3 regions of the Brevibacillus sp. NRS-1366 genome follow, and region 1 is predicted to be linked to each of the others. Evidence: riboswitches for the same ligand, from Rfam matches in the RefSeq annotation. Region 1 holds a riboswitch; each other region holds the start of a gene.

Evidence for each region. Region 1 has a riboswitch for cyclic di-AMP ahead of ACIFQN_RS33720 (C40 family peptidase). Riboswitches for the same ligand answer to the same signal wherever they lie in the genome.
Region 2: linked by a shared signal. The riboswitch ahead of ACIFQN_RS14185 (3D domain-containing protein) and the one ahead of ACIFQN_RS33720 (C40 family peptidase) in region 1 are both predicted to bind cyclic di-AMP.
Region 3: linked by a shared signal. The riboswitch ahead of ehuB (ectoine/hydroxyectoine ABC transporter substrate-binding protein EhuB) and the one ahead of ACIFQN_RS33720 (C40 family peptidase) in region 1 are both predicted to bind cyclic di-AMP.

What each region holds. Positions count from the first base shown of each region.
Region 1 covers NZ_JBITPN010000061.1:55,595-65,724, forward strand. Annotated here, with positions in the region: gene ACIFQN_RS33685 (thioredoxin family protein) at 1-5, shown strand, start outside; gene ACIFQN_RS33690 (hypothetical protein) at 76-414, opposite strand; gene ACIFQN_RS33695 (hypothetical protein) at 546-1,115, shown strand; gene ACIFQN_RS33700 (biotin transporter BioY) at 1,208-1,771, shown strand; gene ACIFQN_RS33705 (cytochrome P450) at 1,882-3,225, shown strand; gene ACIFQN_RS33710 (sensor histidine kinase) at 3,401-4,780, opposite strand; gene ACIFQN_RS33715 (response regulator transcription factor) at 4,781-5,500, opposite strand; gene ACIFQN_RS33720 (C40 family peptidase) at 5,719-6,246, opposite strand; cyclic di-AMP (ydaO/yuaA leader) riboswitch at 6,254-6,391, opposite strand; gene ACIFQN_RS33725 (LiaF transmembrane domain-containing protein) at 6,698-7,102, shown strand; gene ACIFQN_RS33730 (PspA/IM30 family protein) at 7,193-7,894, shown strand; gene ACIFQN_RS33735 (class I SAM-dependent methyltransferase) at 7,987-8,565, shown strand; gene liaF (cell wall-active antibiotics response protein LiaF) at 8,580-9,461, shown strand; gene ACIFQN_RS33745 (sensor histidine kinase) at 9,475-10,130, shown strand, end outside.
Region 2 covers NZ_JBITPN010000020.1:103,246-113,375, reverse strand. Annotated here, with positions in the region: gene ACIFQN_RS14190 (homocysteine synthase) at 1-1,114, shown strand, start outside; gene ACIFQN_RS14185 (3D domain-containing protein) at 1,239-1,817, opposite strand; cyclic di-AMP (ydaO/yuaA leader) riboswitch at 1,819-1,975, opposite strand; gene ACIFQN_RS14180 (TasA family protein) at 2,112-2,660, opposite strand; gene ACIFQN_RS14175 (TasA family protein) at 2,765-3,364, opposite strand; gene ACIFQN_RS14170 (signal peptidase I) at 3,602-4,120, opposite strand; gene ACIFQN_RS14165 (hypothetical protein) at 4,308-5,120, opposite strand; gene ACIFQN_RS14160 (hypothetical protein) at 5,133-5,681, opposite strand; gene ACIFQN_RS14155 (right-handed parallel beta-helix repeat-containing protein) at 5,785-7,107, opposite strand; gene ACIFQN_RS14150 (signal peptidase I) at 7,104-7,649, opposite strand; gene ACIFQN_RS14145 (HD domain-containing phosphohydrolase) at 8,107-9,261, opposite strand; gene ACIFQN_RS14140 (response regulator) at 9,306-9,929, opposite strand; gene ACIFQN_RS14135 (GAF domain-containing sensor histidine kinase) at 9,922-10,130, opposite strand, start outside.
Region 3 covers NZ_JBITPN010000059.1:26,925-37,054, forward strand. Annotated here, with positions in the region: gene ACIFQN_RS32290 (M20 metallopeptidase family protein) at 1-55, opposite strand, end outside; gene ACIFQN_RS32295 (MerR family transcriptional regulator) at 257-1,492, shown strand; gene ACIFQN_RS32300 (3-hydroxyacyl-CoA dehydrogenase) at 1,817-2,587, shown strand; gene ACIFQN_RS32305 (LuxR C-terminal-related transcriptional regulator) at 2,653-5,256, opposite strand; gene ACIFQN_RS32310 (MBL fold metallo-hydrolase) at 5,407-6,072, opposite strand; gene ACIFQN_RS32315 (CapA family protein) at 6,425-7,414, shown strand; cyclic di-AMP (ydaO/yuaA leader) riboswitch at 7,665-7,800, shown strand; gene ehuB (ectoine/hydroxyectoine ABC transporter substrate-binding protein EhuB) at 8,044-8,925, shown strand; gene ehuC (ectoine/hydroxyectoine ABC transporter permease subunit EhuC) at 8,939-9,580, shown strand; gene ehuD (ectoine/hydroxyectoine ABC transporter permease subunit EhuD) at 9,586-10,130, shown strand, end outside.

The DNA.
Region 1 (10,130 bases):
AGTAGAGTTAAAATAGAATCGTCCGAGGGGAAAAGCCGCTGTCGTGTTTGACTACAGCGGCTTTTTTTCTATCCTTTAGCGATGAGTGGAGGATGCCTTCGAGGCTTGTTGCTTTACATAGTCAATCAGCCCGAGCTGAAAGCCCTCTTGGGTAAGCAATCGCTTCGCTTCGTAAGTACTTGCATAGTAGGCGTGAACGTGTGAGTCGTTCTCTAGAACTTGCCGGCATGCCTCATCAGCGTACAGCTCCAGGTACCAATCTGCTGATTTGATCTGAGCGATCAGGTCTTCATAGGGGGGATCCGGCTTTTTCCACGGATTCAAGCGGTGAAAAATTTCACCAAAGATCGCAACAACGATTAAAATTCCGATTAAAAACATGGCTGTCACCTCAGGCAGTAGGTTCCCTCCCATGTTACCACTCTATCGCCCCACTTTTCTATGGGGAAGTCGGGTCAGCTTGCAAAACCATGATAAAGGAGGCATGCTAGAAGAGAGGTACTAATGGTACGAAAAAAATCTTGTAGAGGGGAAGGAGGAAAAAGATGTTTCACCCATTGGTTTTTGACAATATCAAAGTAGTGCTGGAAGGGGCAGTATATGATCGCGATTTTGATGGAGCGATCACGATTACCGGTAGATCTGATGTGATGGATATGGCGACCTTCCACCGGATGTTTCAGGTTGAATTCACACGCGTTGATCAGGATAAGAACGAGCAAGCCGTAATCGCCAAAATGCAGCTTCGCACTGGCCTGGCTGATATTGCTGCTGAACAATTGGAGCAGCCGTTGACGGAACACATCGGCTGTACGATTTGCATTCACTTTCATGTGCCACTGATGACAACTAAAGATATTCCACAAAAAGTCAGAGAGATTACCTCGATTCTGAATGATATTTGGGGAAATCGTCCCTACATCACGCAAACCCTCAAGGCACGTGTAGAAGAACATCGGATCGAGTGGCCACCACACCATTTGGAAAACCAAATCACGCTTGATTTTCATCGGAAAATTGACGAGGGCAATATTGATGATCTGCGGTTTTTAATCGATCACACTGTGCAATCTTTGACGGAGCTGCAGGCGTTTGCGGACAACGAAATCATCTAAATTTTTACGGAGGCATTTACAAGTGTGTTCATGCGTATTATTATTTTGTTAACCTTATTATTATTTTAGTTAACAATTGGAGGCTATTACGCATGAGAAACGAACGCTTGAGGTGGTTGCTCTTATCTGCTATCTTTGCTGCAATTATGGCTGTCTTGTCGCAAATAACCATTCCGCTGCCCATGATTCCGATTACAGGGCAGACGCTGGCAGTGGGCTTGACCGCTACGATTTTAGGCAGCCGTTATGGGACATTGGCATTGATTATTTACGTGCTATTGGGAGCAGTGGGTTTGCCTGTCTTTACGGAGGCGAGTGGCGGACTGCAGATCTTGGTCGGCAAAACAGGGGGATATATTTTCGGTTTTATCCTGACCGCGTATGTGACCGGTCTGTTTTTGGAAAAAACCAGCTTTACTTTGAAAAATGCCATTATCGCAAATATTATCGGCATGTTCATTACGCTTACTTTTGGTTCCATCCAGTTGAAATTCGTACTTGATATTCCATGGGATAAAGCGATTGCGTTTGGCGCTACACCGTTTTTAGTGGTAGGTGTGATCAAGGCCGTACTTGCTTCTCTCATTGGAATAAAGGTACGGGAGCGTCTGATTGCGACTCGCTTGCTGCGCAGCGAGCAATCTGCTTCTCACTAAATCGTAATCATTTCAAGGCCATCCGACTTCGGGTGGCTTTTTCTCGCATAATCTCCTTTTTGTGCCGGATACTAATCCGTAACATGCCGTATTTACACAAGGAGGATAACATGAATGTAACGATAACCGGACCTAAGGGTCTGCCTATTTCGGGAAATTTGCTGTCATTTCGCCGGAATCCGCTTCAATTCATTCGTCAGGCGTCTGAAGAGCATGGCGATATCGTACACTTTAGATTCGGACCCAAGCGTCATGTCTACTTGTTGACGAACCCCGATCAAATTAAAGAAGTTTTAGTCACGAAGCAGGGAAATTTTCGGAAAGGGAAAGGCTTGCAAGTGGCGCGCGCGGTAGTCGGAGACGGGATCCTCACTAGTGAAGGAAAAAAGCATATGCGGCAAAGAAGGTTGATGCAGCCTGCTTTTCATCGTGAGCGGATAGCTGCTTACGGTCAGGTAATGGTGCAACAAGGAATAGACTTGATGGCTGAATGGAAAGACGGTGAAGTTCGCGACATTCACCACGATATGATGAAAGTCACACTGGCCATTATTACAGAGACCATGTTTGGCAAAAGCATCAAGGAAGGGGCCGACCAGATCGGACAAGCAATTGATATCGGGTTGAAGTATGTTGCGGGTAAAGCGTCTTCTTTTATCGACATCCCACTTTCTGTGCCCACGAAAAGCAATCGGCAGTTTCTCGAATCCAATGAGACGCTGGACAAAACGATTTTTGCTTTGATTGAAGAACGACGCAGTAGTGGAGAGAAAGGTCAGAATGATCTTTTAGGTATGCTGCTGGCTGCCCGTGACGAGGACGATGGTCAAGGAATGACAGACGAGCAAGTACGCGATGAAGTGATGACCATCTTTGTAGCTGGCCACGAAACAACGGCGAATACGATGTCATGGATTTTTTATTTGCTAGCCACCCATCCGGAAGTGGAGAAAAAGCTTCATGATGAGCTATCGACAGTCTTGTGTGACAAACTGCCTACGGTTGAAGATCTACCCCACCTCCCTTATACCAATCTGATTGTACAAGAAACGCTGCGATTATATCCGGCAGCGTGGACGATCAACCGGGAAGTAGTGGAGGAAGTAGAGATTGGCGGGCGCACATACCAGCCAGGGGAAACCTTGATGATGAGTCAATACGTCATGCATCGCAATCACCGTTACTATGACAATCCGGATAAATTTGTACCTGAACGCTTTGAAGGAGACTTGCTGAAGCGGATTCCGACATATGCTTATTTTCCGTTTGGGGGTGGTCCTCGTGTATGTATCGGAAATAACTTTGCGTTGATGGAAGCAGCGTTGTTGCTCGCAACGATTGCACAGCGTTATCGCTTGCGTCTGGAAACACCAGATCAAAAGGTGGAGCCAGAGCCACTGGTGACACTACGACCAAAAAATGGATTACCGATGCGTGTAGAAAAAAGAGGGTAGGGCTTTGCGAGAGGGATTTTTGGACAAAAAAAAGGCATCTTTTCACCTACGGTTACGCCGTGATGTGTCAGATACCGAACTGGGGGTTATTTATCACTGAAAGCAACATGCTTACAAGAGATACTTTAACAGAGAAAAATAAAGAATCTATTAACTGGCTATAAAGCGAAATAAATTAAGCGTGATAAAAGGGAATGGTGAAGGAGAAACTGCTTCCTATTCCCTGTTCGCTGTTTACCATGATCTCACCGCCGTGGCGTCTAACGATGCTTTGGGAGATCGTCAGGCCAAGTCCCGTACCACCGTTGTTACGGTTGCGGGATTTTTCCGCGCGATAAAACTTGGTGAATATCTTCTGCAAATCTTCTGCAGCGATTCCTTCTCCTTTATCAATTACTGTGAAGAGGACATGTCCCTCACGTTGATCACACGTAATCAGAATGGAGCCATTCGGTCTATTATAGTAAATCGCATTGTTGATCAGGTTTTCCATGACGCGCCGCAGCTTGGTTTCATCTGCCTCGATATGCAGCTCATTGGAGATGCGCAGTTTCCATTGAAAGGAGAGGCCTGCCTCTTTGATGCGGGTCAGATAGTCCTCGATGATTCCTTTCAGGAAACCTTTGACATGGATGCGGCTAATATTCAGCCCCACTTCTGTGCTCTGTTGACTAAAGTCCTGCAATTCATCCAGCAGCTTTTCCAGATCTGATGTTTTTAGTTCGATTTTACCCATCTGTTTCTGAATCCGTTCGAGCTCTGTGACACGGCCCGATCCGATGTAAGAGGCATAGCCCTTAATCGTGGTGAGCGGCGTGCGGAAATCGTGCGCGATAGAGGCAATCATTTCAGATTGGCGTTCCTCGGAAAAGCGAAGCTCATCCACCATGTCCCCAAAATAGCGGAAGAGCTGACCGAACTCATCGTGTGACTTGTACGTAAAAGTAACCAGCCGTTTGCCCTCGCGGATTTCTTGCGTAACCCGCGACAGCTCACTCACAGGCCGCAGGACCCAGCGAACGAACAGAGCCAAGAGCACTAAGCCAACCAAGACCAGGCTGCCGTAAATAAACCAGAGCATCATGGAAACTCCCGTCGTAGACATGATGTCATAGTCATCTGTGTAGAAATAAATGACAATTTCCCCTTCGCGTGGCGGCTCCTGCTGGAAATGGTATTCCGCAACTGATTTAAGCTCGCTCTTTTTCGGGGTTACTCGGTTTGAATTGTTCGAGGGAACTTTTAAATCGTACGCTTGCGAGGTTTTGCTGTAGATCGTATTGCCATTGGCGTCCTTGATTACCATTCGGTACATGACGTCTTCTGGCAGTTGTTTCTCCAGTTCTTGGCGCTCGGTGGGATCTTTAAAGTTGCTCGTGCGCAATAACTGATTGAGTAGCACTTTTTCCGCTGCTTCCTTTTCATACTGGTACTGATTGTGTCGGTCATTTTTCAGCTGGTCGACAATGATGTCCTGGAAGACGAATTTAAATAAAAGGATATTGAGCGTAATCAAAGCGATAAACGAGAGAAACAGTTTATTGCGCAAACTCATTTATAGCTTCTCCCCAATGAATACGTAGCCTGTCCCCCATTGTGTTTTGATGAACTGGCGATTCGTTTCCAGTTTTTCGCGCAGGTTTTTGATGTGAACGGTCACGGTATTGAGAGAGCCGTAGCCATAGCCCCAGACCCGATCGTAGATTTGCTCGCGCGTAAACACGATACCGGCATTTTCCGCTAAAAACGTAAGCAATTGAAATTCCTTGGTAGACAGCTCGATCTTTTCATTGCTGACATAGACGGAATAGGTTTCTTTATGAATTTCGAGATCCTTGAATTTCAGTACCGTAATCGGCGAGTTGGCCGATTCCTTATCCGGCGCCTCCTCCGTATGCTTGCGAATGCGCTCGTAGCGGCGCAAATGGGCACGGATACGGGCAAGCAGCTCTTCTGTGTCAAATGGCTTGGTAATGTAATCATCTGCCCCGATTTCAAAGCCGACGACCTTGTCCACCGCTTTTCCTTTCGCGGAAAGAAACAGGATCGGCAAATCCCACTCCCGGCGAATTTGCGAACAAAGCTCGTAGCCGCTCATATTGGGCATCATGATATCGAGCAAGATCAGATTCGGACGATGACCCTGGTTTAATAGTTTGAGCGCATCTTCGCCATTCTCGGCAGAGGACACCTGAAAGCCTTCGTTTTCCAATATATCTTCAAGCAGTTCAATAATCTCCAGATTGTCATCAACAATTAAGATGTGATCCTTCACCGGTATACCCCCAGTTACTTCTATTAATAAGGAAGTAAGTAATAAGTAAATTACGATTTACCCTTGTCTATCATAACATGCTTTGACCGGAAGAAGGCAAGTATACCCCGATTCATCAGCATATACTTATAAGTAAGGTCACCTCTTGACACCAGGTACTAAATTTCGTCAGAAAAAGCCAGAGACGCGAAGTCCCTGGCTCTTATTTTTTTGCCGAACTACTTTTGAGTTGCTTGATCTTCCGGCAACGATGCAGCTTGCACCGCTTTTTCCTTTTTCGGAGCTTCAGCCTTTGCTTCTAGAACAGGTGTGCTGACGCGCTTGGCACCAACATAACGCTTGCTCCAGTAGTAGGGATCGTTCAACTTGGTGTTGACGACTCCACGACCAGTTTCCGAGTGCACGAATGTGCCGTTCCCGATGTAGATGCCTACGTGTGAAATGCTGCGCCCATTTGTGTTGAAGAAGACAAGATCGCCTGGTTGAAGATCTTTCTTGGCAACTGTCTCTCCCACTTCATATTGAGCAGCAGAATTGTGCGGCAGCTCTACACCTAACGCATCAAATACGTAGCGTGTGAAACCGGAGCAGTCAAAGCCCTTTTTGGACATGCCCGACGATTTGTAAGGGACACCGTACAGATCGCTAACTACATCAGTTAGGGATGTACTCTCTGCAGCTTGTGCAGCGCCGGCCCCCATCGCCAGCAATCCAGCCATAAATAAAGATACTACCAACTTGCGCAAAAGAAACTGCTCCTCTCATTGAGCCTACGAGGTTAGCTGAAGGGTTCGGTCGAAAGGACTCCCTAGACTGCCGTGATACACAGCCATTCACCCCAAAAACATGGTTCCCCCGTTTCCGCCAGGCGGAACTCGGCTATTTTCGATGTTTTTTTACACGCATACTCAACAGAGATTCTACGGTTGTCCAATATTTCCTCTTTTTCGATGGTTTGTTCACAATTCCGCCACAATATTTTGTCTGATGGCGTAACGTTTTGGCTGGGAAATGTAAGCTCTCATTCGGCATAGTCCGCCCCATCAGCTCGTCCGATTTGGGCAGGAAACGTTCTCCGTCCAAGGACGGAGGGAAAAACCAACCGCTCGCCCGTTATGGGGAGCCTACGCTTGGGGATACAATAAAGCCATAAGGTCGACCTGCACCACATAAATGGCGATTGGAGGTAAGCAAAAGATGAGCGAACGGTCTGGAAAGATACTGCTCGGGCTGGTTCTGCTGCTGATTGGCGGCCTTGTTCTCTTGGACCAGTTGGGAATCGATAGCGGTGATTTGATTGGCGTGTTGATTCCCGTAGTAATCATGCTGTATGGGGCTCGCAAGGTAATGGGTAGCTCGGGGTCCCGCTTTTGGGGAGTACTCGTCTTCCTGTTCGGGCTACTAATGCTGTTTGGGAAACTACATCTGTTGTTTCACAGCATTCTAGCCATCGGGGTGATCTATTTAGGATATCGCCTCTTACGTCCCCAGCCTGAACCAAAAGAAGCACCCAAAGCTTGGGAGCGCCAGTGGGCAAAAGGAATTTTAAAGGAAGACTCGCTAGATGACTGGGAAAAAAGTGTGACTAGACGCCAGCCGTAAAGAACTTTTTGAACATGCACTGAAAAGATCTTTGTCGAATGAGCTTTTGGATGAAACTAAACGATGTGATATGATGAGGAGGAAATAAAAATGAGTATCTTTAGACGTTTGCGTGACTTGACAGTAGCTTCGGTGAATGATGCCTTGGATTCGATGGAAGACCCGGTAGTTATGCTGAACCAATACATGCGTGACATGGAAGTTGAAATCGGACAGGTGGAAGTGGCCGTAGCGCGTCAAGTTGCTTTGGAAAAGAAATTCCGCCAGCAATTGGATGAGGCCAACGCTCTCATCGAAAAACGGGATCGTCAGGTTAAGCTGGCTTTGACTGAGGGAGAAGACGAGCTTGCTCGCCGCGCTCTGGCAGACAAAAAGCAGTATGAAGGACGTGCAGCAGAATACGAAACCCTCTACTTGTCGGCTTCTGAGGCTGCCGCTCAAATGCGGGAAAAGCTTGCTGAGCTGAAAGAAGAGTTCTATAAAATGCGTGCGAAAAAGTTCACGTTGATGGCACGTGCCCAGGTAGCCCGTACGCAAAAACAGGTGAATCACGCGGTTGTCGGAATTGGCAACCAGACAGCAGGTCGTGGTTTTGCACGAATGGAAGAAAAAGTAATGCGCATGGAAGCAGAAGCGCAAATGAGTGGACAATGGCGAGGATCCAATGTGGGACATGGCTGGGAGAACGCTTTGTCAGAGCTGGAAAAAGACGATTTGGATATGGAACTCGCCAATATCAAAGCATCCTTGCAAGAGAAAAAAACACCGGTCCAGAAACCTGAGCAATCCTAATTGGACAGGAACTAGGGGACTGGGTGTAGAATAGAGTGTGGCAATTAGGCAGCCTGGATATCAGGCTGCTTTTCCCCTAGGAGGTACAATTCTTGGTAGACTTCTTGGTCTTTTTGCGACGGTTTATCGCTGAACCTGGACGCGTCGGCAGCGTTATTCCCAGCTCACGTTTTTTAAGCGCACGCATGCTCGGCGGCATCAATTGGGATTCAACTGACGTGATTCTGGAGCTGGGTCCTGGCACGGGTGCTTTTACTCACGCGATCTATCAAAACATACGTCCCGATACCCACTACGTGCTTGTGGAGCGCGATTCTCAGTTTCGGACGATGCTGCATTCCCGATTTCCCGATATACCGATCAGGGAGGAAGCAACGAGACTGAGAGAATACTTGGAGGAGCTAAATCTCAAACGGGCAGATGTGATCATATCTGGACTTCCTTTTGCGAACTTCCCGCAAGAGCTACGGACAGACATTTTAAATGAAGTACAATCCGTGCTGAAACCAGGCGGGCTGTTCATTACATTTCAATATTCGCTACAACTCCAAGCTGAGCTGCAGGCGCGTTTTTCCTGGGTTGAGACTAGCTTTACCCCTCTGAACATTCCACCTGCATTCATTTATACATGTCGTAACGGTCAGAGTGAAAACGATCGGCATGGGGCGTAAGAGAGGAGACTTCCGTGAAATTGTCCCGCTTGCATAAAATGTTGGCTGGTGTCCTGATCATTTTGACTGGGATTGGCCTTTTGTTAAATGGCATGGGTCTTATCAAGTTCGGTCTGTTCGATCTGTGGCCGATGCTCTTGGTCTACTTTGGCGTTCGCCTCTGGAGTCAGAGCAAGCGGATCGGCGGCGGCATTTTAATAAGCCTGGGAACGATCATCGCGCTTGAAATGTGGTTTGGCATCGGAATCGATGATTTGTTCCAATTAGCGGTGCCTCTGGTGTTTATCTACTTCGGCTTCCGTTTGATCCGGGGAAGAAAAGGGGAAAAAGCTTCGCGGATTGGTAAGATAACGTTGCCCAAAGAGCCCAATCAGGATGACCCCGGGTACCAGCCAGATTTAGAGTCGAATAATGGCGGGGAGCCTGGACCTAGGGCCGACAACAACTGGAACAAGTGGAGGCCACCTGGTACGACGAGGTCATCGGAGGAAGGAGCATCTTCCGCTAATCGGGACCGCATGTTGCCCAAAGATTCCCGCAGTTCGCTGATCGGGGATTTTCACCTGACTTCTGGCAGATTCGAGCTGAGCCAGCTTCATGTCTGGCATGGAATCGGTGATGTCGTTATCGACTTGTCGCGCGCCATGCTGATGAAGGAAGAGGCGCTTCTCGTGGTAGAGGGTTGGATCGGCGACGTTACGATCTACGTCCCTGTGGATCTTCCTGTACTCGTTTCAGCCGAGCTCACGATCGGTGATTTGGAGATTTTCAGTCACCGTCAGGGAGGGGTCAATCGTAGTTTGATGATTCGTTCTGATCATTACGATCAGGCGGTGCATAAAGTAAATTTGCATATCTCGCTGCTAGTCGGCGATATAAAAGTCAAGTACATCTAGGAGGTACTGGCGGATGCGTCGACAGCGTTTAGCAAGTATACAATGGCAGTATGTACGCTACGGCGTCTTGCTGGCTGTAAGTGCGATTATCGTCGCGTTTATCTGTTTCTTTTCCCTCTACTTTCAGTGGAGGAATGATGAAAGTATTCACCAATGGTATTCCAAAATGGTGCATGATCCCCAAGTCGTATTGTGGTTCGGCGATGAAAGCGGATTTACCCTCTCCCCGGATCCGGATTGGCTGATTCAGCTAGTAGCATTTATGGTGTCCTTGCCAGCAGGTGTGATTATCGCTCTGATTTTTTCTTATATTGGCGGAAACCTGCTGAAGAAAAGGCTGTTCGTTCTGTGCGAGGCATCCATGAAGCTGGGGCGTGGCATGCTGTCTTACCGCGTGCCTGAACTGGGTGTCGACGAGGTTGGCGAGCTCGGGTGGCAATTAAATCGGCTTGCTTCGCAGTGGGAAGAGCAGGTCGCGTCCTTGCAGCGTCTATCCAATTCGAATGCGGCTCTGGCAGAACAGCTGAAGCATGCTGCTGTGACGGAGGAGAGACAACGATTGGCTCGTGAGCTGCATGATGCTGTAAGCCAGCAGTTGTTTGCCATCGCCATGACAACCGCAGCCATGAAACGGCTGGTTGAGAAAAATCCGCAGCGTGCCAGCCAGCA
Region 2 (10,130 bases), on a different contig from region 1:
GACACAAGATGTTTTTGAAAAACGCGTAGCCCTCCTTGAAGGTGGCGTTGGCGCGCTGGCTACCTCCTCTGGTCAAGCTGCCATTACCTTTTCCATTCTCAACATCGCTCACGCAGGAGATGAAATCGTAGCGTCCAGCAGTCTTTATGGCGGCACGTACAATTTGTTTGCCCATACCCTCCCGCGTCTCGGCATTAAAGTTCACTTTGTGGACCAGTCCAACCCAGAGAACTTCCGTGCTGCTATCAACGAGAAGACGAAAGCACTCTTTTGCGAAACAATTGGCAATCCGCGCATTAACGTCGCCGATCTGCAAGCAATTGCCGACATTGCTCATGAAAACGGCGTTCCGCTGATCGTCGACAACACCTTTGCCAGCCCTATTTTGTGCCGTCCATTTGAACACGGCGCTGATATTATCGTCCACTCCACTACCAAATTCATCGGTGGACACGGAACAGCGATTGGCGGCATCATCGTAGACTCCGGTAAATTCGACTGGAACAATGGAAAATTCCCTGGCTTGACGACTCCAGACCCGAGCTATCATGGCGTCGTTTATACAGAGGCAGTCGGCCCTCTGGCTTATATCATTAAAGCGCGCGTCCAGCTCCAACGCGATATCGGAGCTGCAGTAGCACCGATCAACTCCTTCTTGTTCCTGCAAGGGCTCGAAACGCTGCACCTGCGTATGGAGCGCCATAGCCAGAACGCGCTGGCAGTTGCACAATACCTTGCGAGTCATCCAGCAGTTGAATGGGTCAGCTATCCTGGCCTCGAGGGAGACGCTAACCATGCACTGGCGGGGAAATATTTGCCAAAAGGTGCAGGCGCCATTCTTACCTTTGGCATTCGCGGCGGCGTGAAGGAAGGCAAGGCCTTGATCGAATCCGTGAAGCTGTTCTCCCATCTGGCAAACGTAGGCGATTCCAAGTCGCTGGTCATCCATCCTGCGAGTACTACGCACCAGCAGATGAATGAAGAAGAGCAGGCAGCGGCAGGTGTGACTCCGGGGTTGATCAGGCTGTCGATTGGGACAGAGGCGATTGATGATATTATTGGCGATTTGGAGCAGGCATTGAAGAAGGCTGTAGTGTCCTCTGTGATCTCATAAGAACGCCTGTGCACCGATAAAAAAAGAACTGGGACTGCCGTAGATTACGGCAGTCTCAGTTCTTTTAAAATCGAGCTTTTTTCCTTACATACATTCGTCCGTATGTATGCAGTAATCCTTTCGATTACTTCAGCACATAAACCTGAACATTTTGCGTTCCAAAGTCGCTAGCGTCACTACCAGGCACATAAATGTCCACCCGAGCATTTTTAATTGCTCCGCCGATGTCGGTTGCTTTGGCGATCATGCCTTTTGCAGGAAGGGAGCCATGCTTGTACCCGGTGATGTATACGGTGGAGCCAAGTGGAATCACGGCCGGGTCGACTGCGATCGTACCTACTTTGAGTGGATTTCCGAAGTAATCCACCCCAGCCCATCCGCCGTTTTCCTCCGCTGAACCAGTATAGGCGGTTGCCACAGCTTTAATCATTTTGCTATAAGAGCGAGGTTGACCAGCTGTTGTTTTTACATGATTGGCTACGGGCACCTGGATGTTCTGCCCCAGTCGCAGATTCTGTGGGTCCACCCCAGGATTTGCCTTCTGGACCGATTCCAATGGCACGTTGAACCGTTTGGAAATCAGGTAAAATGTGTCGTCTTTCTTAATCTGGTAGGAAGCAGCGAATGCTGGTGTAGAGATCGCTGCCAAGCACAAGCCTAACGCCATCATTACAAAAGATTTTGCCTTGAACCGCTTTTTCATTTTTTCTCCTTTCAACTGCCTGCGAGGTTAGTTGTCGGGTTCGGGTTGAGGAGTCAACCCTACGCATACGCGTTTCACCCCAATCGCAGATCTAATGATCTTGCGAAGAAAATCGTCCCCCGCACTCCCTTTGTGAGAAGTTTTGGCTCCCAAAAAATTACCACATCTTTTTTATAGGGGTAAATGAGAAAATATTGGTAACTCCTAATTAAGCACTCCAGCTTTCAACGATCAACTAGCCCTCCTCAACCAATAAGAAAGCACGTATCTCACTTAATGAGTTACGTGCTCTCTTTATTGATGAACGTTTCCAATTCCCTGTACCGCTTCCAGATTCCAATGGAGTGTAATCTGATCCCCTTGAAAAATGTTTTGATCTTGATCATTATCGTTAAAGTGAAACCTCATTGCGATAATCTTTGCTTCTCCCACCCGCAAATTCATCCGATTCGTATTAAATCCCGAAATGTCTGGCGACTCCCCGCTGTCCGTCCTTTTTTTAAGATCTGCCAGGGATTGATTTTGCAAAATAATCTGACCGTCGGGAGTTAAAAATTCCATAAATAAGTGCTCGCCAAAATCTTCTGTACCATTGTTCCCCATGGAATCGAGGACTGTATAATTGGTATGTAACAGTACTTTTGCCATATCCAATGACCCGCTGTTCGTAATGGTAAAATAATGAATGATATCATCGCCAGGCTTTACGTCCTTTATATCCAAATGAACCGTACTCCCTAACGTCAAGCCCTGTGTCCCCGTGGCAAATGTATTATTGACAACTTCTTTGTCACTGAGATAAAGAAAAGTGGCTCCACTAACAAGAATGCTTCCGAATCCCATTGCAACGAAAGGAAAGCATCAGTTGTTTTCTCCAGTTTTTCATAGGTCATCTCCCTTTATTAGTAAAACGAAGGTGAGAGAACCTCACCTTCGTCATATACGCCTTATTGATTGATATGTTCACCTGCTGTTTGGGTAGCGTCAAACGTCCATTTCATTTGCAAACCATCGCCTTGGAAAATATTTTGATCTTCTCCGTTATCTACAAAAATAATTCGAACAGCGATATTGTTCACTTCATCACTAGCCAGTGATTGACCCGTTGCTTCATTGTAAGCTTTGAGTAGATCAGGACGATCCGTTCCCTGTTTCTGACTTAGGTCATAGATAGTTTCCCGCAGGATAACACGCTTGCCCTGCTCAAAGTTATCCATGAGCTCTACCACCATGTGCTTCCCTAAATCTTCGTTTCCATTGTTATTATTTGCGTCAGTCACACCATAACTAGTTGTCAAATACACATTTTTAATATCGAGCGAACCACTATTTGTAATATTGTACCATCTGTCTGCCCAGTCACCTGGCTTCATGTTCGCTACGTCAAAGACTACTTCTGGATTAACAGCCAAATCTAGCGTACCCGCTGCGAAGGTATTGTTAGCTTCTTCCTGGTCACTGAAGTATGCAAATGTACCTCCGCCGATCAGTGCTGCACCCAAGCCCACAGAAGCCAGTGTTAACGCAAATTGTTTTTTCAAATTCATGATTCCATTCCTCCTGCATCGTTTTTATTTTCGTTCTTGGCACCGTTTTTGATGTGCCTTACACTTCTTATCTTACTGATTTCGAACCATTCCAACTTCCTGCATCAGGGTGAAAAAGGAAGATGATAGGGATGAACTCTCTCTACAACAACCTGCTATCCTACCTCATACTTGAGTATGAGACTTATCTCTAGTAAAAAAATCCCGATCACAAGGACCGAGATTTCCGTTTGCTAGTCAGTTTGCTGGCGCTTCCGCTTCCTTCATCAGCTTAAATAACTTCCAGATTTGACTTACGATTAAGTAAATACCAGGAATACCAAGGAAGACAAGCATTCCTACTTTAGATTGGATGAAGTCAATCAGGTATCCGATGAAGGGTACCGAGTACTGGACTTGCCCGATTAACCGGTCTGCTGTTACTGGAATGGAGTCATTTCCGTTATTGGCATCCCCTTTTGTGATCAGCTTGCCGTTATTGATCTCCATTACCCGATGCGTTACAGTCAAGTTGTCTTCATTTTTAAACGTGACAATGTCTCCCTTCTTGACCTCCTCAAATTTCATTGGTTTCACCGCCACGATACTTCCCGTATTAAAGGTTGGAGCCATCGAGCCGCTTAATACGACCATGATCTCATTTCCAAACAAAGTTGTTTTTCCACCATTCATTTTTCCAATGAAAAGAAAGGCCGTAAGAGCAATGACAAGAACGAGAAAAAGGGTAGTTAATAGCGATAGACCTTTTTTTAGCATGTTCACTTATTCATTCCTCGCTTTCTTGTTCTATTCCATGATTTTATTGTACGAATTTTGTATGACGCTAACTTCCTCCACCAGGTGGGAAAGCCCTCATACTGAAGTATGAGTTTGCGTTAACAAAAAAAGGACCCCCGCAACCCTACTCTCACTGGGTAAGCTTGGGATCTCTTATGTAGGATCGTTAATCCTGTGTTTCCACAGAAGTCGGCGCTTCTTCTCCTGCCTTTGCATCCACTTTTCCATCTGTGGACGTCGTCGTCTCTGTCGCGTCCTGAGAGGAGGATTGCTCTTCTGATTCCTCCTGCACTACAGGTTCCCTTTCGACTGCATCCCCTGATGAGCCTGCTTGGTGATCTGTGTCTGCAGGCGGCGGTGCAGAAGGTTCAGTGGGTGCAGAAGGTTCTGGCGTACCGTCTGGCTGCGGTGATTGACCGGACGGACCTTCTTCACTTATGTCCGTTGAACTGCTATAGGTTGTACGAACAATTATCGGAATGGTAAACGAATAAAAACCTCCAAGTGCCGTAACATGAAGCTCGCCTTTTTCTGTCTTGGTTTTTCTATCTACCATCTGCCGATTGTGAGCAATCCGAAAGACAATCCCTTTCTCCGCCTCCATCTTTTCGACCTGCTCAATCGTTATTTCTCCCTCGGACAACCCTGTAACGGTTATATTCTCCACGCCCAAATTCAGATGATCACGCTGCGGAACAAAAGAAATTCGTTGGACGCCTTCTTCTATGGAAGTCCTACTCTCCGTCGTCTCGGAAGAACTTCCATCAGCGTTTTTGGTACGCTTCACCTTTACTCGTTTAGCTACCTTTGTTTTCAAAACAATCTGTTCCGTCTCCGTTACAAAGACATCTTCATTCGTACCAGTAGAAACAGCAGATACCTGTTTTTTTTCACTTGTTAGAAAAGAGAGTGTTCCATTCAAAGGAACGATATTCAGCCCAAGGGTGACCGCTATCAATCCGATCGCCAGTCTTTTCAAGTCCATCCCCCCTTACTCCGCATAGATCGCATCCTCCGTCGCTTGCTTCGCTAAAAAGCGCAGCTCTAGCTCCCCACCGAGGGACTGAAAGGTGTGATCGACGCCTTCCTCAGGGAGATATACCGTGATCCAAAACACTTTATCTGTCTCCTCCTCATGGAAAACGTTGTCAGTCCCGTTGACATGAACAAGACCCGGCTGCTCCTGATGCAGCTCGCGCACTAGGCCATCGTAGATTTTGTCCTTACCTTCCTCTATACGTATGCGCAAGACTTCTTCCAGCTTTTGCGCAGCCCCTGGCTTTGTGGAATCCTTGACTCGAGCCACAACTTTATAGAAAAAATCCAGATCACTCGCCCCATTGGAGAGTGTCGCTCTTATCTGACGAGAATCGCCCGGAATCATACGAGACAAGTCAATCACCCGGTTACCGCCTTGCACAACCTGCCACTCACTTCCAAAGCTGCTCTTTGAAATGTCAAGTAGACCGACGATAAATTCGTGACCGGAATCTTTGGCCTCCTGCCACATCCAACTGTATGTGTTCGTAGGGCTCCACAAGGAGAGAGCGACTCCAACCAAAAAGACGCATCCGATCACCTGATCCCGTAACGAAGCCCAGCTCCCCCCCGATCTTTGGCGTGTTCTGGGCCGCTTACCGTCTTCATTTCTCATACTTGTTGTTTTCGAGGTACAAGTCTGCCTTATGCAGATGGAGAGCAAGCTTCTTCGTCTCGTCATTTTCTGCCGCAATCTCCTTGAATCCATCAATTCCATCACCTACCTGGACTCCGTTGCTTTCCACGGCGTATTTGCTGACTTTGGTAAAATCGTTGTCGACAATCTGGACTTGTGTCTCTTTGTTGTTGGCAATAACAACCGCGTGCTCTACGCCACTAAATTTATTGTTGTCCACCATCACGGCCTTGATTGTTTGATCGAGCACAATCCCCTGATTCCCTCCCTCAAAGGTGCTTTCTTTTACCGTCAGCCCTTCGAGGAAGTTCCCTTTATCCGTTTGGTCCTCCGTTTGACTGTCATTCTGATTGCCTGACTGGGTCTGAATCGCTACTTCATAACCGTCAAAAATGCAATTTCGGAAGCTGACATTGGAGCCGACCAACAAGCCTGTCCCGTTCCCCTCGAATCGGATTCCTTCAAACGAGGCATCCCTAACCTCCAGCTCGTCAGCATGGATGATTACCTTTCCTTCCTGACCAGGTGCCGCCTTCCACGTAATATTTTTCGGCAAATCCAAACCGCTCAGTTCATAGCTTCCTGCTGCTAGGATAAAGGTCATCCCTTTGTTTGAATCTCCATCGGCTCGCTTTGCCGATTCCTCTTTTTCCACTCTATTTGCCAGCTTCATCGTCTCAAGCAAGGCCGTCCCGCTTAAATCGCTCGGTGTAAACGTCATGACTGGACCACTTTGCGCAAAGTAATCTCCATTTTCTTGTTGAGTGGCGAGAAAGCCAAAATTGACTTCAGCCGATTTCTCTTGTACTTCGTTTCCTGTGCTCTCCGGCAGGTATACGGTAAAAAGCAACTGATCATGCGCTCCCTTTTCCAAGTCGGGAATGACTACATTTGCCTGCGTTAACGTACTGATCCGTCCGTGATAGAGTAGCTGATCATCGCTGCCTCTTCTGATCTCTGTTACCAACTGATCGTACACGATATCGTCGCCTGCTTCTTTTTCCGCTAGCAAGGCATACTTCACAGGTACATCACTCTTGTTTTCAATACTGAGCGTCTTATCGACGCGTACTCCTGGCAAAAATGGTTGATCCGTTTTTGACTGAAATGCTGCCATGCTTTGCCCTAGGCTAATCTCAAGCCTTCCTACTGCAAAGGTAGTACCCGTTCCTACCTGACTGGTGAAGTAAGCGTATGTCCCAAAGCTTGTGCTAGCTGCAATCGAGCTGATGACAAGCGTTCCAAACAAGATGCGCTTCCACGGCCAATTTTTCGTTTGCTCCCACTTCATGACAGTTCCCCCTCAATCGTATCGGTCTGCATCGAATCTGGTCTGTTTTTTGGTCGACGCTGTGAATAGATGATATACACGAAAAAACCCGTAAAAATGACTAACATTGACAATGGCTCTTTTATCAATTGTTGAACATAAGCAGCAAACGGTATTGTAAACACTACCTTCCCCACCAAACGATTCGGATCCGTCCAGCCTCCATCCGTCTCCAGGTTGGCATCGCCCTTTGTTTGCAGATAACCATTTTCCAACCGTTGCATCACGCGATGTGTAATCAAGGAATGAAACTGATCATCCCTCCAGTAAGTAACAACATCTCCTGCTCGTGGTACATCGTTCGAATATCGGGTGACAATGACCATGTCTCCGGTATTAATAGCGGGGGCCATACTCCCTGTCAAAACAGAAAGCACCCTCCAACCTCCAATTCCGGGCATACCATCGGAGTTCCAGCGGCTACTCGCATAGAGAAAGAGATTGAGTAAGATAAACAACACAAGCAATACCGTTCCCACACGCTTTACTACGAGAATACCCACTCCGATCACCTCTTTTGTTCATTGTACGTAGTTGGCCATTCCTTATCTTCCTCCACCGGAAGGACTACCGCATCTCAACAGGAGGAAGATTTTTAGCGTCTAGTATGACCGCATCTCATACTGAAGGATGAGGGAATAAAAAAACTGCCTCGAGGGCAGTTTTTTATCAAGCTGTATCTTCATCGGGTGAATGTAATGGTTGTAAGCGTTGAGGTACGAGGGGACGTACATAGACAACCCGTAGTCTGGCTGGAGTGGCTTTTTGCTTCGTAATATCTTTGCCACAGTACGGGCACAGCCATCGGTACCAATCACCGCTACTGTATGAATGCTTTTTACAGTGCTTACACCGTTTTTGCATCATCGACCTCCCCCTCCACTACTCCACTCTAACCATATAGGCACATTTCGTACATCGGGGATCAGGGTCATTTCCGTCTAGCTATCAGGATGAGATTCACCCCACCTTGAAAGAGGAGTTGGATACCTTTGTAAGAGAATGGATTTGGACCGCGGTCGCAAACGCGCGTACTACCCTTTCATCGTAAGCGGTACCAGCCATTGAACAAATTTCTTCAAAAGCCTCCTCCAACGTGATCGTTTCCCGATAGGCACGCGGCGTGGTCATCGCCAGGAAGCACTCTACAATTCCCAATATTTGAGGCAAAAGGGAAACGTCATTTCCTTTCAGCTTATCTGGATACCCACTGCCGTCATACCGCTCGTGATGATCTTGCAGTGCGCGAACTACGCGTCCAAAAGCAGGCTCCTCACCAAACATCTCTCGACCGAAACGGCAATGCTCCTGAATAACCTGATATTCGAACATCGTCAGCTTTTCATCGGTTTCAAACACATAGTCCGGCCATTTGATCCGACTCACATAATGCAGCAAAGACAGAAGTTTGATTTCCCAATCCGTTATCTTCTCCTGCGGAAATTCGCGAAGCATCCGTTTCATCAATCTGCTCATTTGCTCAATTTCCTTGCTGCTGGTCTGCGTTTTTCGCTCTACGATTGGAACAAGTGTGTTGAGCAGAGTGATCGCATACTCTCGATTGTACTCCTCTGATGCTCGCCTCGATTCCCCCATATGCCTGTTCAAGGTACAATAACACGTCCAAGCACAAATGGCGCTAGCTCCAGCCACCGTGAGATGAAAAAAAATATCCAAGCTGAGGGCGTTGCTATGCTCCAACCCCAGTGACAAGGCATACAGCAAATAGCTGACTGCCCCCCAGACCAAAAGCAGGACTTTATCGTAAAAAAAGCTGAGAAAAATGGGAAAGAGCAAGAAGACAAACCACATGTTTGTAAACTGTTGGGGATTGTACAGACTCAAAAACAGCAATAGAGAAACACCTAGAAAGGCGGAGGCATGAAACGAATTTGTCTCCTGCAGCAAGTAGCGCTTGTGCAGGACGTAGACTGTCCATCCCACAGCAGCACAAACCATCAAACCAGCCATCCCTGCCCAAGTGGACATGACAATGCCCAAGGCGTGTAAGATTACAGCCATCAATGCATTCATGCTAACCAGAATCGAAATCCAGTAAAACATGGCATCCGCCAAGTAACCTCTGTGGTTTCTGTTTCTTTTTCGCAGTTTCATTGATAACCCTCTTCACCGTTTTTCCACGTATGGGCAGGCTTCTGTTAACGTGGTACCTTGACGAGACCCTTTTTTAGTGCGTACAGAACGGCCTGTGAGCGGTTCGGTTGTCCTGTTTTACGCAAAATGCTGCTGACGTGTGTCTTGACGGTTGCCTCTGAGATGTACAAGTGCTGCGCGATTTCTGAATTACTCAAGTTATCGACGATCAATTGAAAAATTTCCTGTTCGCGATCAGTAAAGGTGACGTCTGATTTTTCTTTCTTTTTTTGTTGAATCTTAGACTGGAAGCAAGAGTATCCCATCATGACCATGTCCATCGTATTCAAGATTTGCTCTGGTACCGTGTCTTTCATGATGTAGCCGTCCACATTTGATTCCAGTGCGCGAAATACATCCTCACTTTCGTCAAAAGCGGTAAGGATCAGGACTTTGATGTCAGGCAACTGCTCCTTTAACACCTTGCAGCTATCAATGACGGAAGCCCCTGGCATTTTCAAATCAGAGACAATCAAGTCAGGCGCAAGTGCAAGCGCTTTTGTCAGCAGCTCGTCTCCATCGCTCGCCTCATCAACAACAAGATAGCGAGGGGAGCTCTCCAGAATCATTTTCAGCCCTTCACGCACAATCCGATGATCATCGACCAACAGCAGCCTTACACTATCCAAACATCTCCACTCCTTTTCGCGGTATGATTGCCAGGACCTCTGTTCCTTCATCGGGCTTGGAACGGATCTGAAAGGTTCCTCCCACTTGCAAAATCCTTTCTCTCATCCCCATCACCCCATACGTCACTACGCTTTCCTTTTCTTCCGGCAAAAAGCCGATGCCATCATCCTTCACCCGTACCTTCACTTGCAACGATGATG
Region 3 (10,130 bases), on a different contig from region 1:
GGCGCCGATGTGCAATCGCCCAATCGGCTAAATCCTGTGATACAATCGTATGCATAGAAATACCTCCAGAGATAAATATATAAAATAGAATATTTTGACAAATGATATTATTTTCATTTTTCTATTCTTGATGTGGTTTAGTGTAAACAGTCGAGGTAACTAGAGGTCAATAGATGAATCTAAAGCTTTTTGTAAAAAAAGTAGAGTTAGCTCCAGTTTTTGCGGTACAGGAATGTTAAACGCGTGGGAGGTTAGCATGAAGATAGGAGCGTTTGCCAAGCAGTTTGATGTTTCTATTGATACAGTCCGTTACTATATTGATTTGGGGCTTTTGGTGCCGGATAAGCAAAAAACGCAGTATCAAATGAACCAGACCTGTAAAGAAGACATGGCCTTCATTGCGGAGCTGAAGCAATTGCATTTTTCTTTGCAGGAAATTCATAAGATTCTGTCCTATAAGCGAATTACTCATTTTACAGAAGAGAATGACATCCATTACTTCGTGAATCTGCTGACGGAGAAGAAGGCCAAATTGGCTGAGGAGCATAATCAAATCGCCCAAACGATCCAGCGAATCGACCAAATCATCGCAAAAACGCAGAAATCACAGGTGAAGGATTCGGGGAAAGGGATGCCGCTGTCTTTTGTTCCGTACTTATATTGTCCGAGCTGTCGCGTCCCATTGAAGATGACGGATGCTTCCATCCAACAGACAAGTGTATACGATGGAAAGCTCGCTTGCCAGTGCGGCTATGAAGCGGAGCTTGCTGAGGGGATCTTGATCACGAGAAATGTCACGACCTCTCCTTACCATTCCTGCATTTACGATGAAGAAATTATTAAGGAGTGGAGCCCGAATCTCATCAGTTTGGCTGAAAAAAGCAGCTTGTCCATGTACAAGGAGCTGACTCGCCACAATTTAGCACAAAAGCTGATTGTAGAAACGAATGTCGATATCTTTCTATTTTTAACCAAATATTTGCCCCTTCTCAGTGAGGATGTGAACTACGTCTTCTGCGGACACTCGTTCGAAATGATGAAACGGCTGAAAAAACGAGTGGAGTATTCCTGCCCGGATGCAACCGTCTTATATATCGTGAATAGCGATCTGCAGTTGCCGTTACGCCCGGAATCCATTGATTTTTTTATCGACAGCTTTTCCTTCAATCAATTCTCTTTATTGAATAAGCAGCTTCCTTGCCAAATTCTTGCCCCCTATTTGCATGAGGAATCGAAGATCTTGGGAGCGTACATGTTCTTTCAACCGTCCTCGAAATCGTTGAAAAGGATTCAGGAATTGTATCCGGATCCACACCCGAAAGCGTACGCGCTTGGCTATCTGGAGGAAAATATGGACGGTTTGGATGCAAAGCGTTTTCAGAAAGAACATGTAGGCCAGACGGACAATCCCGGAAGCTACTTTATTTATCATACCGAGCATGAAATGGCCCATTTGTATTCATATCAGTACGCTTATAAGGAGCGCGTCTAAGTAGGGATGGCGATCAACCGAAGCGAAAGAAAACTGTCCTCGTTCCGGACGAAAATGTGTGTAAACTGTCTTTTATCATTCAAAGCCAGACACCGCTTTTGCCCCGGTGGCCACGAAACACAAGGGGTCTTTCGCTGGTATCCGAATTGCATTTCTTTTTTCTGACGTGTAGGAAAGGTTAATTACTTCATAGTGGGAAAGCATCCTTGCATACACTTTCCAAAGCGCATAAAAAATTTCCGCTAAAACGCGGTCGCTCCGCCGTGGGCAGGCTTCGAAAAAGGTTATGAAAAATGCGGATTTTACCGAAAGGAGAGAATGGCCGTGGAGATTCGAGATGTAGTTGCCATCGTGACAGGTGGAGCCTCCGGATTAGGGGAAGCCACTGTGAGAAATGTGGTAGGACATGGAGGAAGAGTAGCCATTCTTGATCTGGCGGAGGAAAAGGGGCGGGGATTGGCACAGGAGCTGGGACGTGATCATTCTCTGTTTATCCCAACGGACGTGACGAGTGAAGCGAGCGTCCGTGAAGCGATTGATCTGGCCACAGGAGCATTTGGGACGATTCATGCCGCTATTAACTGTGCAGGGATCGGCCTTGCGCAAAAGACGCTTTCCCGAAACGGTCCGCATCATTTGGAAGCCTTCACCAAAGTAATCACGGTCAATTTGATTGGCACGTTCAATGTCATCCGTATGGCAGTAGAGCAGATGGCAGGCAATGAGCCGAATAAAAAAGGGGAGCGAGGGGTGGTCATCAATACAGCTTCGGTAGCTGCGTTTGACGGTCAGGTAGGTCAGGCAGCATATAGCGCCTCCAAGGGAGGGATTGTCGGAATGACACTTCCGCTTGCACGTGATTTGGCGCCATATGGCATCCGGGTGATGACAATTGCGCCAGGACTGTTTGACACCCCTTTATTTGATAAACTGCCCAGGTCCGTAAAAGATGCGTTGGGAGCGACTGTTCCCTTTCCATCCCGACTTGGCGACCCGCAAGAGTTCGCAATGCTTGTGAATAGCATCATTTCAAATTCAATGTTAAATGGTGAGACGATCCGGTTGGATGGAGCGATTCGCATGCAGCCGAAGTAATAACAAAAGAGCCCTGTTTCCACAAAGGGCTCTTTCCTTTTGCCATTTTTATGGCGCAAACGGAATCATTCCTTTTCCACCAAAGAAATTTCTTGCGCTTTTAAGACAGCTTGCGTCCGATTGGTTACCCCGAGTTTACCGTAGATTCGATGCAGGTACACCTTGACCGTGCCCAGTGTATTGCCCAGCTCTTCCGCAATATGTTTGTTGGAAGCGCCTTGTGCCAGCATGGAGAGAATGATCATTTCTTTTCCAGTCAAAGGCTCAATCAAAAGGGAGGAAGCATCCGCCATTTTGTTACGGCTTCTCTTGGGGAAAAGGGAAAGGAGCTGCTTCAAATATGCCACAGACACATGGGGAGTTAGCTTTTGCACCCGCCCTCTGCTACGTTCGGTGTAGGCCAGTAACAAGTGAGACATGGCAAGCCCATGATCCACGAAGCTGCGAATATAGCCGTTCGCCTCCCCAATGACGAGCGCTTCGTGTAGATGGGCCAATGCCTCTGGTTTATTGCCAAGCTGTTGATGAGCCAGTGCTTGCAAAATAGCGATATCCACCTGACTGGTCAGCAGTCCCTCTCGCAGGGCTACAGAACTTAGGATATGTAAAATCCGAAGAGCATCCTGCTCCTGTTGCTTTGCCAGTTGCATGCGAACAAAGGTGAGCAGCTCCAGCTCCTTGTGGATTGTCGGCTGGCTCAATAAAGTGAGTGGCAGCGTGGCTAGTGCAGATTCTGCTTCGGAAAGGTCTCCTTCGAGCAGGGCAATCTGTGCTAGAAACGCACGCAAAGGTTGCAGCCAAAAAGCAGCCGACCAGTGTTGGATCGTTTCTATTGCTTGCTCGATGAGGTTCCGAGCAGCTGTGGTCTCTTTGTTTACCAGCATGATTTTTGCCTGGGTCAGAGTATAGGGTACAAAGAGGCCTGGAATCCGCTCACGGCGGGACACATGCTCTACCTGTTTCAGCAGCTCGGTGCTTTCCTCTAACTGGTTGCGCTCGTAATATCCCTCTGCCATCGCTTGGACGACGTACATGTTCATCAAAGATTCCTGCCAGCCATGCGCTGTGAGAATTTCGATGAATTGTTTGCCGACGCTCTCGGTTTGCAGGGAAAGCATTCCCTTTAATCCAAATGCTGTCCGTCTAATAAAGGGCTCAGTGGTATTGTAGTTAAAATGATAAAAAACGGGATTTTCCGGCAATTTGTGATTGAGCTCAGAGGAGCCGGCTACCCACGTATCAAATTCACGATTTGCAAAAAATAGATTGGCTTTTACGAACAAGAGGCCGCTTAAAAATTGGAGCTGCTCGTCAGATACATCCATCGCAGCGCATTGTTCTTCCAAGCGCAACAGAGATTCACGAGCGCGGTTTGTTTGACCGCAAGCAATCAAAATAAAGGCGTGGAGCAGAGAGAGCATAGGCGTCAGCACATCGGACGGCTCTGGAAAGCTGTCCAGCCAACGCAGCAGCGTGGAAAACTCCCCGCGTTGGACCAATAGAGGGATGTGCCCCTCCAACAAGTGTGCAGCAAGACCGTACTCAGTCGCTGCAAGGGCATGATCAATGGCCTCGTCGTAAAATCCCCGGTTCGCAAAGCATTCACTGGCGAGCCTGTGGAGCGCAAACGATTTTTTTGGGTCCAGCTGATGAAGCTGTCTCCGCAAAAAATCCGTAAATAGTTGATGGTAACGGTACCAGTTTTGATAATCATCCAAGGGAATCAGGAAAATATTTTGAGCGTAGATGCTATCCAGCATTTGTTGGCTATTCGATTGTCCTGTCAGAGTGTTGCATGATTCGGCATCCATCCGGGACAAGACACAAGTCAGCAATAAAAAACGCTGGGTATCCACAGGAAGCCGGAGCCATACCTCATGCAGCAAATATTCCGAGATATTTCGATGGGAGCCTGTAAAGTTTTTGAAAAACTGATCAGGGCTCGACGAATTCGCAAGAGAGATGGCAGCCAATTGCAGCCCGGCTACCCATCCCTCTGTACAGCCCCTCAACTGTTCTATTTGCTGTGCGGAAAGGGAGAGCTTGTGAACTTCACGGTAAAAGTTCACGGTTTCCTCCTGATTAAATAAGAGCTGTGCGGCATCCAGATGACAGGCCTCATTGCGCAATATCCATTTTGACGTGGAAAAAGGCAGCTTGGTCCGGCTGGCTATATAGAGATGAACATTGTTTGGCAAGTATTCAATAAAGTAGCAAATACTCGCGTGAATCGATTCTTCTGTTATCACATGGTAATCGTCGAGTATGATCGCCAAATGCTGGTCTGTGATCGTCAACTCATTGAGGAGGGAGTCAATGCATGTATAGATAGAGGTGTGCGTGGTAGCCTCCATTGACGGCTCCATCCGCTTTGCTAGCTGAGGGAGCAAGGAGTCTGACAATGTAGCGATTATATATCTCCAAAAGCGTATCAAGTCATTATCCTTTTCATCGAGCGAAAGCCAGGAGGCAAGTGGCTGGTGCAAATGGGCCCATTGACTGAGCAAAGTAGTCTTCCCGTACCCCGCGGGAGCGGACAAGGTGGTCAGTTTGCCATTCAATCCGTCATCCAACAGTCGTTGCAGCTGAATTCTTTCTACACTGTGGGAATGAACCGAGGGCATGGTTGTTTTGGTTTTTAACATGATGGAATGCTCGGAGCGAAACATGGTTCCTCCTTTCACCTGTGGATCTATTTATATACCTTCCTATTATACTTGTTTTTGGCAACATTCGACATTTGAAATGTTGACATCCTATTAGCTGGTTTAGAGTAACAACATCGTTTCACCAAAAGATAAACTGCTGAAACTTTAACTTTATAATCCTTGGCTAAGTCCTACTATCTGATCATTAACATTTACATTACTTAATCCCCCGTGATAACAAACCACGGATGCAATGTCGAGGTCTACATACTTTTTTAAAGAGAGGCGAGCTGCATTCATATCCGGAGTGGTCGGGGCATGAATTCCCCCGAGAATGCCGTTTACACTGTACATCGAATCCCCGGCAATGAGAGTCTTACTTTGCTTTAAATAAAGGCTGATATGACCGGGAGTATGCCCAGGAGTATGGATGACGCGAATCCCGCCGCAAAACGGCAGTTCCTGACCGTCAATCAAGGTATCGTCCACTCTGCCTTTCGGGGGATTCTCAAGGTGCCCGTCTTTTAAAAGCGGTATCTCCCCTTGAATATACGGCTTATCCAGTTCGTGTGCATAAACTTTAACATGATTACCACACTCCTGCAAAATCTCAGGAAGACTGCCTATATGATCCACATCCTGATGCGTCAAAATCACAACTTTTAGTTTGTCGAACGACACTTCTACCTTTTCCATGGCCACGCGTAAATCTTCAATTTGCCCTGGGAATCCTGTGTCTATTAAAACAGCCATTTCTTGATCCCACAAAAGAATTGGGTGAATAATATTCCCATGAAAATCTAGATGAAGCATTTCTACTCCCTTTGAAATTTTCATAATATCGGGCCTCCGTAAAACGATTTTTTTACGCAAAACAATATTATTATGTGGGTTTAGTTGTTGTCAACATCTTCTCTATAAATCGCTCGACATAACAGTTTCACTAGATCTACCAATAGATTGGCGTTTTGCACGCAAAGTTTGCTATTTTTCACTTGCCCGTCGGTTTTCCACGATAAATAACCGATGCCCCAAGACATGCTTCAACAGGCTTCACACTCGTTGCCCGCTAGAATGGTGCATAGAAAGAGGGGACGAGGGAGGTGTATGGGAGATCGGACGTGTAAACAAGGTAGTTTCCCTACTGGCAGTCAGCATTCTTTTGGCCACAATAAGCGCAAGTCCGGCTATGGTCCGGGCAAACAGCGGCAGCGCAGAAGAGGAGAACGTAGATACGGGGGAGTCAATTAAAGTGGCGTTTGTAGGGGATATCATCATGGACAAAAGCGTAGGGGGGCAGATCAGTCGAAACGGCGTAGATTATCCGTTCCAAAAAACAGCAGACTTTCTCAAGCGAGCGGACCTGACGATTGGCAACCTAGAGACGTCCGTCAGTACGAGAGGAAAGCCTGAGAAAAAGGAGTTTACGTACAGATCCAAGCCAGAAACATTGAAAGGACTGGTACATGCGGGATTTGATGTCGTAAACCTCGCGAACAACCACAGTCTCGACTATGGCATGGAAGCCTTGTTCGATACGATGCACCATTTAGATCAGGAGAAGATCGGGTATGTCGGAGCGGGCAAAAACGAAGAAGAAGCATTTGCGCCTTATATTCAAACGATCATGGGGAAACGCGTAGCTGTCATTGGCCTCAGCCATGTACTCCCCAACCGCCAATGGTTTGCAGGCAAAAATAAGCCGGGATTGGCACACGCTTACTCGTACGAACCGATGCTTTCGTATGTAAGGAAAGCGGTAGAACAATCCGATATCACGATAGCGGTGATGCACTGGAATTTAGAGTACAAAGATTTTCCTGAACCGTATGCCCGCGAGATGGCACGCAAGCTGATCGACAACGGAGTAGACGCGATCGTAGGCTCCCATAGTCATTCTGTAATGGGCGTCGAATTTTATAGAAACGTGCCGATTTACTACAGCGTAGGCAACTTCGTCTTCACGACCTCCTACAATCCAAAAGGGAGAGAAGCGATGATGGTCGAATTAACGTTCACAGAGAGTGAAACAAAATCACGCGTCATCCCTGTGAAAATAACGAGCGGACAGCCCGCTCCAATGGATAGACAAAACCGAAAGCGCATGGTCGATAAATTGAACCGGATTTCTTACCAGGCAAGCATCAGAGAGGACGGCGAAGTAAGCAGGAAAAAGTAGGGAGGCGAGATATTCGCCTCTCCATTTTTTTGCATATGATTCACCTGATTATGTTTAATCAGAATGGACAAGGTAGGATATGGAAGGATGTTTTTGGATAGCAATGGTAATTACGGTTAACTGCATCTGAGCGGTCCTGAGGGGCGAAAACCAAGGATTTTACAGGGTGAGCAAGTGAAAGTGGCTATGTTAGTATAAACCCCGTGTTAACCATAATGATTCGTGAGAGGAGACCAAGATACCACCACTAACCGAATAAGGGCCTAGTTCCGCTCATGGCGGAAGCGGGGGAACCATCTACTAGGGGTTAATTCTGTGTATGCAGAAGGGGTGCTAAACTGCCATCCTACCCGTCAGCTAACCTCGTCGGCTAAAGCAGAGTAATCATACATCAGTTGCATGTCATCGCATGTTGCAAGTATCGGGTACCCATTTCTTTGAAGGGAATGGAGAATGTCCCGTTCTATTTGACATGCCTACTAACGAGAAAGCAGTCGACGCATTTTGCTTAGCCGCCAGGGAAGGCCCTCCTGGAGCTGGAAGCGATGTGTCGACTTTTTTTCTACCATTCTTAAAAAAAGAGAGGAGCAAGGGAGATGAAAAAGAGGAACGTACTGAGGTGGGGGAGCATGGCGATCATGTTGTGCGCCCTGCTGCTGGGAGGCTGCGGGTCGGGAACACAGGAAGCCCAGCCAGCCACAGGCGAGGATGCTGCGCGGGTGAGTCAGAATACTCTGGAAAGATCCAAGAGCCAAGGGTTTGTCACGGTAGGGTTCGCCAATGAAAAGCCGTATGCGTACGCGACGCCAGATGGAAAACTGACAGGAGAAGCGGTGGAGGTAGCTCGAGTGATCCTGAAGCGGATGGGAATCAACGAGATGAACGGGGTGCTCACCGAATTCGGCTCTCTTATCCCCGGACTGAAGGCCAAGCGCTTTGATATGATCACTGCCGGGATGTACATCACCCCAAAACGAGCGCAGGAGGTTACTTTTGCCAATCCAGAATACAGCATCGGGGAGGCGATCGCCGTCAAGAGTGGCAATCCGTTGAATCTGAAAAGCTATAAAGACATTGCGACCAATCCGCAGGCAAAAGTAGCTGTCATGAGCGGCGGCATCGAAATGGAATATCTGGAAAAATCGGGTGTCAAAAAGGAACAGATGGTGCTTGTTCCAGATCAGCCTTCTGCCGTTGCTGCTCTGCAGGCAGGTAGAGCGGACGCGATCACGATGACAGGTCCATCTCTGCAGTCCGTGCTGGAGAGTGCCAAAGACGACAAGCTGGAGAGAGTGATGGATTTTGTACAGCCGGAAATTGACGGGAAGAGCGTACGCGGTTATGGGGCTGCGGCTTTCCGCAAAGAGGATGAGGCGTTTGTAAAAGCCTACAACGAAGAATTGCAAAAGCTGAAAGACTCAGGGGAGCTGTTGGAAATTTTGCAGCCTTTCGGTTTTACCGAGCAGGAGCTGCCGGGTGAGAAGACAGCAAGTGAGCTTTCGCAGCCGTAATGGAGGGGAAGCAATGAGTAATCTTTTGCCGCTTTTAGCAAAAGGAGCTGGTACAACTCTCCAGGTGACTGTCATGTCTGTACTCGTCGCTTTGCTCGTTTCCTTCCTGGCAGGGTTTGGCCGTCTCAGTCGTTTGCGCAGTGTTCGTATGTTGAGTACGGTTTACGTGGAGCTGTTTCGAGGTACCTCCCTTTTGGTGCAGTTATTTTGGTTGTTTTATGCACTGCCCCTATTGGGAATTGAGCTTCCTCCTTTGGCTGCAGGAGTGATCGCGCTAGGACTCAACTACGGTGCTTATGGATCAGAAGTGGTGCGTAGCTCCATTCAGTCGATTCCAAAAGGACAGACGGAAGCTTCGATTGCCTTGAATATGACGTCGTGGCAACGGATGAGGCTGGTCATTTTGCCCCAAGCCTTTGTCATGATGTTACCTGCATTCGGTAACCTGTTGATTGAATTATTAAAGGGGACATCCCTGATCTCTTTGATTACAATAGCGGACTTGACGTTCCAGGGGATGATTCTGCGTACAACCGATTCGTCCAGAACATTTGAAATATTCTGCTTGATTTTGATCATGTACTTTCTCATGGCGTATCCCATGACACTGGGGATGCGATGGCTTGAGAAACGCTTTTGTGCAGGGAGGGTGTAAGGAAAATGTGGAGCTGGTCTTTTACATGGAGTATTCTTCCTGCCATCCTGCAAGCCATTCAAACCACCATCGCAGCCACGGTCGCCGGTTTTTTGCTGGCCTTGATAGGGGGCTTGCTGCTTGCCTTCGGGCGCAGAGCGAAGAACCGTGCTCTCTCTTGGTCTGCAGCAGGGTTCATCGAATTTGTGCGCAGCACACCGCTCCTCGTGCAGCTGTACTTTCTCTTTTACGGTCTTCCGGCAGTAGGTATTTCGCTTAGTCCGTTTACGTCTGGTGTTCTGGGCCTGGGAGTTCATTACAGCTGCTATCTGTCAGAGGTATACCGATCCGGTATTGATGCTGTCCCCCGCGGACAGTGGGAAGCAGCGCGAGCACTCAACTTCTCCCGGGGCCAGACGTGGCTGCGCATCATTTTACCGCAAGCGATCCGCCCTGTGGTACCTGTGCTTGGCAACTACCTGATTGTTATGTTCAAGGAAACGCCCATTCTGTCAGCCATTACCTTGGTAGAGATGCTGGCGGCTGCCAAGATTATCGGTGCCGAATCGTT